4 regions of the Nonomuraea sp. NPDC005692 genome follow, and region 2 is predicted to be linked to each of the others. Evidence: riboswitches for the same ligand, from Rfam matches in the RefSeq annotation. Region 2 holds a riboswitch; each other region holds the start of a gene.

Region 1 (2,172 bases), on a different contig from region 2:
GATCACGAACAGCGGTTGCTGGACGCCGCGGGCGACCTCTTCTACCGCCGCGGGGTGCAGGCGGTCGGCATGGACGAGATCCGGGCCGCCTCCGGCGTCTCGCTGAAACGCCTCTACCAGTGCTTCCCGTCGAAGGAGGCGCTGGTCGTGGCCTACCTGCGGCGGCGCGACGAACGCTGGATGACCTCGCTCACCGCGTACGTGGCCGACGCCGGCGACCGCATCCCGGCGGTCTTCGCGTGGCTGGAACGCTGGTTCACCGAGGACGACTTCCGCGGCTGCGGGTTCGCCAACGCCTTCGCCGAGCTGGGCGCCGGTTCGGCGGACGTCCGTACCGCGGTGCGCGAGCACAAGGAGCGCCTGCGCGCCTACCTGCGCTCGCTCGCCGAGGAGGCCGGAGCGGGCGATCCCGGCCTGCTCGCCGAGCAGTTGCTCACCCTGATCGACGGCGCCACGGTGACCGCGATGATCTCGCAGCAGCCGGGCGCGGCCCGCTCGGCCGGGCAGGCCGCGACGACCCTGGTCCACCGGCACCGGCGGCCCTGAACGCGAAAAGAGCGCACCCCCCGCAGGGAGTGCGCTCTTTCGCGTCGCAGGATCAGGCGGCGTACGACGGGTAGCCGTAGCCGACGACCTGGGAGGTCGGGCGGACACGCTGCTCGACCTTGCCGTTGCCGGTGTTGCCCTCGATCGTGGAGATCGTGCCGTCGCCGTTGTCCTTGACGACGAAGCCGACGTGCTGGATGTCGTTCAGGCTCTTGCTGCCGCTCCAGGAGAAGAAGACGACGGCGCCCGGCTTGGCCTCGGTGCCCCAGCGGTCGTTGGCGGCGAACCACTTGGCGTGGCTCACGGTGTAGGCGTCCCAGCCGACCTGCGGGCGGGCGCCGGTCTGCTCGCCGACCCAGGAGACGAACATCGAGCACCAGGGGGCGTTCAGGTACATGGCGCGGTTGCCGCCGTCACGCGCGGCGGTCTCGGCGGCGCGCTGCGAGTCGGCGTACCACTTCTGGAACTTGGTGCCGCCGCCGTTGGCGTCCTCGGAGGTGCCGACCTGGGCGCGGGCCGTCGCCAGCACCTGGGCGGCGGTGACGTTGACCTTGCCCTTGGCGCTCTCGTCGGCGGCGCGGTTCTGCGCGACGTGCGGCTGGGCGGCCACGCCGGCGACCTTGGCGGTCTGGGTGGCGGTGTGGGCGGTGGTGGTGTCGGCGTTCACTGCCGCGTGCGTGCCGAGCACGCCGGCGACGGCGGTCGCGCCGAGGGCGATCTTGGCGAGGTCGAGCTTGTAGGCACGGTGAAGACGGTGCTTGGCCATGAGGGTGTTACTCCTTGCGCTTCCGTGCCGCTTGCCGGGTTAGCTGACGGGTTCGGGCGGGAAGCTGCCCTACGGCACCACGGCGCCGATTCACCCCATTGGACACATGGGTCCCCGGTTCCGCGCACAGGCGGATTCAGCGGTCTCTTGGTCAGGCGAAAGGGCTGACGCATCGTCTTCCCGGGCCCGGGAAAGGGCCTGAAGGTATATGTGCGACGCCCGGATGCGGAGATGTCCGCATCGACTCTGTACAACACGGGTCGAGCTTGGGTAATTCCCAGGCAATGCCATCCCTACCTGGGACGACTCCCCGTTTGGCTGTGTACAACCAAGCTACCCGGCGAGTAATTCCCAGGCAAATGGCGGCATTGAATTCGACGGTGCGTGGGAGAAACGCTACGCACCGAATCGGTTCACGCCACGTGCGCCTTTATCGCCACGCTCGTGAGGGCCAGCAACAATTCCAGATCGGGCTCCGCGTCGACCTGCACGGCGACCCAGGCGCGGTCGCGGCAGGCATGGACCTGGTCGCACTCCCGCAGGTACGGCTCCAGGCGGCCGATGGCGGGGGCGGTGAGCCGTACGTGGATCTCGTCCCGGCCGGCCAGGCGCAGGATCTCGGTTCCGTGTACGGCGAAGGCGACCTGCTGACCGGTGCCGCTGACGTTCAGCGACGGCCAGGACCGTAACTCCGCGACCGCGCGGACCACGTAGGGCCCGCGTCGCGTGGGCGTCCGCCGCCAGGCGGAGATTCCTGCCACGCTCCAATGCTGAGCCACGGCTCACCCCGCCGTCAGCCCCCGTTCCTGAACCGTTATCCCGTCGTGAACGGGCGCGTCCGGGGTCTGACCGGCACGATT
Region 2 (2,172 bases):
GCCGATCTCGCTGGTCGTGCGGCCGGCGCGGCCGGTCACCCGCTCGGCGATGTCGGCGGCCACGGCCTGCTCGACCTTGGCGGCCTCGGCGTGCAGGCCGAGGTGGTCGAGGAGCATGCCGACGGACAGGATGGTGGCGGTCGGGTCGGCCTTGCCCTGACCGGCGATGTCGGGCGCGCTGCCGTGCACCGGCTCGAACATGCTCGGCGAGGTGCGCTCGGGGTTGATGTTGCCGCTGGCCGCCAGGCCGATGCCGCCGGTGATCGCGGCGCCGAGGTCGGTGATGATGTCGCCGAACAGGTTGTCGGTGACGATCACGTCGAAGCGCTCGGGCTGGGTGACGAAGAACATCGAGGCCGCGTCGATGTGGCTGTAGTCGGTGGTGACGTCGGGGAACTCGGCGGCCACGCGGTTGACCGTGCGCTGCCAGAGGTCGCCGGCGTAGGTGAGCACGTTCGTCTTGTGGACGAGCGTGAGCTTCTTGCGGGGCCGCGACTGAGCCTTCTGGAAGGCGTAACGCACGACGCGCTCGACGCCGTGGGCGGTGTTCAGCGACTCCTGGGTGGCGATCTCGTGCGGCGTGCCGCGGCGCATGACGCCGCCGGTGCCCGCGTAGAGGCCCTCGGTGCCCTCGCGGACGACGACCATGTCGATGTGCTCGGCCGAGGCGCCGGCCAGCGCGGTCTCGACGCCGGGGAACAGCTTGACCGGCCGCAGGTTGACGTAGTGGTCGAACTCGAACCGGAGCTTGAGCAGCAGGTCGCGCTCCAGGATGCCGGGCGGCACGCTGGGGTCGCCCACGGCGCCGAGCAGGATCGCGTCATAGCCGCGCAGCTCTTCGAGCACCGCGTCGGGCAGTGTCTCGCCCGTGCGGTGGTAGCGGGCTGCGCCCAGGTCGTAGTGGGTGGGCTCGATCTTCGTGCCCACGGCCTCCAGGACCTTGAGCCCTTCGGCTACGACCTCGGCGCCGATGCCATCCCCGGGGATGACGGCCAGGCGGATGTTACGCGACTCCATGGGCGGTACCTTACCGGCTCGTCTCGGCTGACGAACACATCATCTCAACAACCGGACAATCCGTTTTGGGGGGATTGCGACCTTTTGACCGTTTCGTTAGAGTCCGACGAGCCTAATCCACGCAGCCGCTGCGTGGAGCCGGGGACCCACCTTTCCCCCCGGGGCGAATCGGCCGCGCCTCCCCCCGAGGAGCACCGCCGTAGGGCTACTTCCAGGCCCGAGCCCGTCAGCTAACCCGGTCGGCCACGTGGAAGGACAGTCCCCTGTCTAGCATCGCCATCTTTTTGGCGGTGGCAGCGGGCGCCGCAGGTCTCGCGCCTGCCGCCCCCGCGGCTCCCGCCGCTCCGGCCGCCCCCGCCCCCTCCGTCACCCTCACCGGCCCCCAGGTGAAACAGGTCCAGGAACGGCACGTGCCGAAACCGGCCTGGAAGGTCGCCCTCGAATACGCCATGGACAAGCGCGGCACCCCGTACGTGTGGGGTGGCGCCAGCGAACGGGGCTACGACTGCTCGGGCCTCATGCTCCGGGCCTACGAAGACGCCGGCATCGAGCTCCCCAGAACCGCCGCGGAGCAGTACGGCGCCTTCTCCAGGAAGATCGCCTGGAAGGACCTCGAACCAGGCGACCTGGTGTTCTTCAGCGGCCTGGGCCACGTCGGCATGATCTCCAAGCCCGGCTATATGGTCCACTCCCCCCACACCGGCGACGTGGTGAAGGAGGAACGCCTGTCGCAGTGGCGCAGGCAGGCCTTCGTCGGCGCGGTACGCCCCGACCCCAAGGGCGTCAAGCGCTGGGCCGACTACAAGCAGCTCCAGAAGGCCCCCGCCCCCGCCATGCTCACCGCGACCCTGTGACGACGACCTTCCCCGGGGCGTGCCCCTCCTCCTGGTAGCGGACGGCCGCCGGGAGCTCGCCGAACGGGAAGGTCCTGTCGATGACCGGGGTGACCGCGCCCTGCTCGATCAGCCTGGTCAACGTCAGCAGGTTCGCCCTGTTGCTCCCGCAGCGGACCACGTCCGCCCTGACGATCCGCTGCGGGACGAAGGGCCCCGACGCGAGCGCGGCGAACATGTGGCCGGCCGGCTGCACCCAGCGGCCGGCCGGCCCGCCGACCAGCACGTACGTGCCCTTCCTGGTCAGCACGCGGCGGCAGTC
Region 3 (2,172 bases), on a different contig from region 2:
CTATCGAGGCGACCCGCACGACGTCACCCGTCTGCGGGGCGTGGACCATCATGCCGCCGCCGATGTAGATGCCGACGTGGTGCAGGTCGCTGTAGAAGAACACCAGGTCGCCGGGGCGCAGCTGGTCGCGGCTGATGTGCGTGCCGGCCGTCCACTGGTCGCCGGTGTAGTGGGGGAGCGAGATGCCCACGCGCTGGTAGGCGGCCATCACCAGGCCGGAGCAGTCGTAGGAGCGCGGCCCCTCCGCGCCCCACACGTACGGCTTGAGCTGCTGGGTGAGCGCCCATTTGGCGGCCTGGGCGGCCTTGCCGTCGCCGATGACCGGCAGGTTGACGCGTACGGCGCGGGTGCCGGGACGGCCCGCCTCGCCGACGGCCCGCCGGTAGAGGTTGCTCTCGACCTTGGTGACCAGCTTGGTGATCTTCGAGCGCTTGCCCTCGAGATCGGTGACGATCTTCTGGACCTCGGCGATGCGGGTCTTGGCGCCGGCCCTGGCCCGCTCGGCGGCCTCCATGGCCTTGGCGAGCTGGTTGACCTCCTCGCCCTGCTGCTGTTCGAGCGCGTACGTGGTCGCGGCCCGGTCGAGGAAGGTCTCGGGGTCGCCGGACTGGGCGAAGGCCAGGGCCTTGTCCAGGCCGCCGGTGATGTAGGCGTTCTGGGCGAGCAGCGAGGCCCTGGCGCGCCTGGCGGCCAGGTCGGACTCGCTGGTGGCCAGGATCTTCTGGGCGGAGTCGTTGGCCTTCTGTGCGGCCTTCAGCCGTTCGCGCTGCTCGTTGTACTGCTCGGCCAGCGTCTCGATCTCTTCGTGCAGCTTCTCCACCTGGTCGGCGAGTTCGGAGAGCGACGGCTTCGGGTCGGCGGCGGCGGAACCGACGGGGACGGCGAACAGCATCGCGGCGATGGTGACGCCGATGACGCCGAGGCGGCGTGTGCGCCTGGCCTGCTCCTGGGGGCGGGCGTGCCTGCCCCCAGACTTCCCCGAGCGGTCGAGCGTCCGCTTCACCAACCGAGCTCCTCTCATCGACGCCGGCCGGGTTAGCTGACGGGTTCGGGCCGGAGCAGCCCTACCGAGATGGTCGGATTCACCCCAAGTGGTGGCGCGAGGTGCTCGCCACCGTTGGTTCCCCGGCTTCCCTTGCGGGAATTGGGCGTGTCTTTCCGCGCGCATTACGCGGAGAACATCGTCGCTGGACACTAATGCACTCCGGGTTCACGCTCAACCGGAACTGCCGAGTCTGTAGAGGTTTCACAACTGAAGGGTCACAAGGTGATCTCGTGGGTAGCCGTACGGAAGCAGGCTTCTGCACCTTTTGTCCAGCATTCAGGGTGCTGAGGTCTGGAGGAAAGCTCCAAGTCGGCTCGTGTTCGCCTGACCACGGGATGTGATGAGATGCCCGAGACGTGGGATTTAGGGCCGAGCCGTAATGAGATCTGTACCCTGGAGAGCCATGGAGCAGGTGGCCGAAGTGGCAGTCCCCGAGACCGCGGTCGTGGTCAGGCGTGCGCGCACGCCCGACGTGCGTGCGATCAGGCGTCTCGTGGACACCTACGCGGGCGCGGGGCCGCGGCTCCTGGAGAAGGCCACGGTCACGCTGTACGAGGACGTCCAGGAGTTCTGGGTGGCCGAGCGGAGCGGGGAGGTCGTCGGCTGCGGCGCGCTCCACGTGCTCTGGGAGGACCTCGCCGAGGTCCGTACGGTGGCCGTCGATCCCGCGTGCCGGGGGTTGGGGGTCGGGCGGCGGATCGTCTCGGCACTCGTCCGGCAGGCGAAGGATCTGGGGCTGCGGCGTGTATTCTGTCTGACTTTTGAGGTCGACTTCTTCGCGAGGCACGGTTTCCGCCCCATCCAGGGCACACCGGTCTCACCCGAGGTCTACGCCGAGTTGCTGGCCTCGTACGACGAGGGTGTGGCGGAGTTCCTTGATCTGGAACACGTCAAACCGAACACCCTTGGCAACACCCGCATGCTGCTGCATCTGACATCGGGTGACGCGGACCTTGACCACTTGGAAAGGTGATTGTTGATACCTATGTCGATACGTTGGGCAGCACAGGCATGTGTCCTGACACGTGCCACATGCGCACTCGAAGCGAGGTGACACGGTGAGCACCGGACAGCCGCCGTACCCACAGGACGATTCCGGCGAGAACCCCGAGTACGGGCAGCACCAC
Region 4 (2,172 bases), on a different contig from region 2:
CGCCCAGCGCGGACGTGCGGTCGCCGGAGGCCATGATGGCGGCGAGCTGGCGGGCCGTGCCGGCCGGGTCGTGGCAGCGGTCGAAGGCCAGCCCGGCCAGTCTGGTGACGCGTTCGCGGTCCAGCTCCCAGCCGGGGGACCCGAGCACGGCCCAGGTCGTCAGCGCGCCGGCGACGACCGTCTCGCGGTCGGTCGCGGGCTTGGCGAAGAGCACCGCGGCGGCCGCCTCGGTCGGCGGGGCCGCCTGCGGACCGGGCGTGGACATGATCGAGGTCAGGCTCAGCACGCGGGCGGGGTGCCGGATGGCCAGCGCCTGGGCGATCATCCCGCCCATCGAGGCGCCGACGACGTGCGCGGCGGGCAGGCCCAGGACGTCCATGAGCCCGGCGCTGTCGTCGGCCAGGTCGTCCAGCACGTACGGCGAGGGCGCACCCCATGCGGGGACGCCCTCGTCGTGGAGATGGGTGGACAGGCCCGCGTCGCGGTTGTCGAACCTGACGACGTGGTGGCCCTGCTCGGCCAGGAGTTCACAGAACTCGTCGTCCCAGTGGATGAGCTGGGCGCCGAGTCCCATGATGAGCAGCAGGGGCCGGCCCGCGGGTGAGCCGAAGCTCTCGTAGGCGATCTCGATGCCGTTGGCGGCTGCGCGCTGGATCACAGCGACCAGAATGTCATTCTGGTCGCGAGGCGTAAAGAGCGGTTTGTTCGGAGATCAGTCGTTGAGCAGCTTGCGCAGGCGCTCGCCGCCGAGCACCACGCCGCCGCCGGCCAGCACCAGCACGCCGGCCATGACGGTGCCGCCCATCGCGACGGTCTTGCCGACCTGGCCGCCGGCGGAACCGGCCGCGTCGTCGGCGGGCTTTTCGGCCAGCACCTTGGGGGGCTCGGCCGGGTTGGCGTCGTACCTGCCCCACGCGCCGCTGGAGAAGGCCACGGGGTAGTTCTTCTTGCCCTTGCCCTCGCCCCACTTGGTGATGACGTAGTCGATCTTGATGTGGCCGCGGCCGCCGTTGCCGTCCACGCCGAGCGTGTCGGGGTTGAACGTGCCGCCGGTCAGCTCGGCGAAGGTCTTGGCGTCGAGGTCGAGCATGACGCCACGGTTGGAGGGCTCGCCGGGGCCGCGGTCGCCCACGAAGAACGGCATCTTCTTGCCGTTGAAGGTCACGTAACCCTCGGTCATGAGGGGCCAGCTCGGGCTGGCGGCCAGGCCCTTCTGCATGGGCTTGCCGCTGGCCGGGAGACCGGTGTCGCCGGCGCGGCCGGAGGAGTCGTCCCAGAAGTAGGAGGCCTTGGTGGAACCCTTGAGCAGGATCTTCTGGTCGTCGCCGGTGTCGGCGTGGGCGCCGGTGGCGGAGATCGTCAGCGCGCCCAGGGCGGACACGGACAGCAGAGCGAGAGAGCGCAGGCCAAATCGAGACATGAAGCAGTGAAGTCCTTCGCGAGGGGACAGGGGGAACGCGCGTGACTACGGTGCGTAACCGGGCAGAGCGCCGAAAAGGTGGTTACGCGGCGCGTGGGGGAAGTCAGGGAAGAGACCGCTCAGCAGGCGGTCGTCACTACACTGTCCGGGGGTACGACGAGGTGGTACATGCGTGAAGTCCTCTCCATCTCGCCTACCGGGTTAGCTGACGGGTTCGGGCGTGGAGATGCCCTACCGGCACATGGCCGGATTCACCCCAATGAGATGGGTCCCCGGTTCCCGACATGTCGGGATTCGGCGCCAGCTGTCGTCCCTCTCCTGGTAGGGACTACGCCACCAGCTGGTAATTGGTTAAGACGGTACCCAGAGATTCGGACAAATACAAACGAATCGTCATGAACCGGGTAAAGATCTACCTATCGAGGTAAAGAGAAAGGGGGCACGGCATGCCGTACCCCCTGCGAAATCGGGCCTTTCAGCCGCCGCTCTTGCGCCTGAAGGATCTTTTACTCGCTGCCGGACCGTGCGCCCCGTGGATCTTCGACGGGTCCACGCCCCTGCCACCCGCGGCCGAGTCGGCCTGCTGCCCGCGCTTGCGTTCCAACGCCTCGCGGAACTTGCGCTTCATCTCGTCCTCGGGAGTCTCGCTGACTTCCGGCTCCGGTGTTTCCGCCATGAGGACCTCCTGGTTCTGGGGACATCCACAGCTTCGCACGACGTCGCTTACGACGCGAAACCGGCCTCCACTCTGC

Evidence for each region. Region 2 has a riboswitch for cyclic di-AMP ahead of ABZ459_RS22465 (C40 family peptidase). Riboswitches for the same ligand answer to the same signal wherever they lie in the genome.
Region 1: another riboswitch for cyclic di-AMP. It lies ahead of ABZ459_RS35045 (CHAP domain-containing protein); the one in region 2 lies ahead of ABZ459_RS22465 (C40 family peptidase).
Region 3: another riboswitch for cyclic di-AMP. It lies ahead of ABZ459_RS26525 (NlpC/P60 family protein); the one in region 2 lies ahead of ABZ459_RS22465 (C40 family peptidase).
Region 4: another riboswitch for cyclic di-AMP. It lies ahead of ABZ459_RS32445 (hypothetical protein); the one in region 2 lies ahead of ABZ459_RS22465 (C40 family peptidase).

What each region holds. Positions count from the first base shown of each region.
Region 1 is NZ_JBEXYU010000022.1:163,335-165,506, reverse strand. Features, by position in the region: gene ABZ459_RS35050 (TetR/AcrR family transcriptional regulator) at 1-546, shown strand, start outside; gene ABZ459_RS35045 (CHAP domain-containing protein) at 599-1,312, opposite strand; cyclic di-AMP (ydaO/yuaA leader) riboswitch at 1,326-1,464, opposite strand; gene ABZ459_RS35040 (luciferase family protein) at 1,726-2,073, opposite strand.
Region 2 is NZ_JBEXYU010000010.1:146,717-148,888, forward strand. Features, by position in the region: gene ABZ459_RS22460 (3-isopropylmalate dehydrogenase) at 1-1,017, opposite strand, end outside; cyclic di-AMP (ydaO/yuaA leader) riboswitch at 1,117-1,277, shown strand; gene ABZ459_RS22465 (C40 family peptidase) at 1,308-1,871, shown strand; gene ABZ459_RS22470 (NAD(P)-dependent alcohol dehydrogenase) at 1,855-2,172, opposite strand, start outside.
Region 3 is NZ_JBEXYU010000013.1:168,028-170,199, reverse strand. Features, by position in the region: gene ABZ459_RS26525 (NlpC/P60 family protein) at 1-1,003, opposite strand, end outside; cyclic di-AMP (ydaO/yuaA leader) riboswitch at 1,010-1,161, opposite strand; gene ABZ459_RS26520 (amino-acid N-acetyltransferase) at 1,449-2,018, shown strand; gene ABZ459_RS26515 (RDD family protein) at 2,104-2,172, shown strand, end outside.
Region 4 is NZ_JBEXYU010000019.1:148,186-150,357, forward strand. Features, by position in the region: gene ABZ459_RS32440 (alpha/beta hydrolase) at 1-658, opposite strand, end outside; partial or broken gene ABZ459_RS32445 (hypothetical protein) at 944-1,312, opposite strand; cyclic di-AMP (ydaO/yuaA leader) riboswitch at 1,596-1,730, opposite strand; gene ABZ459_RS32450 (DUF5302 domain-containing protein) at 1,896-2,096, opposite strand; gene ABZ459_RS32455 (MDR family MFS transporter) at 2,144-2,172, opposite strand, start outside.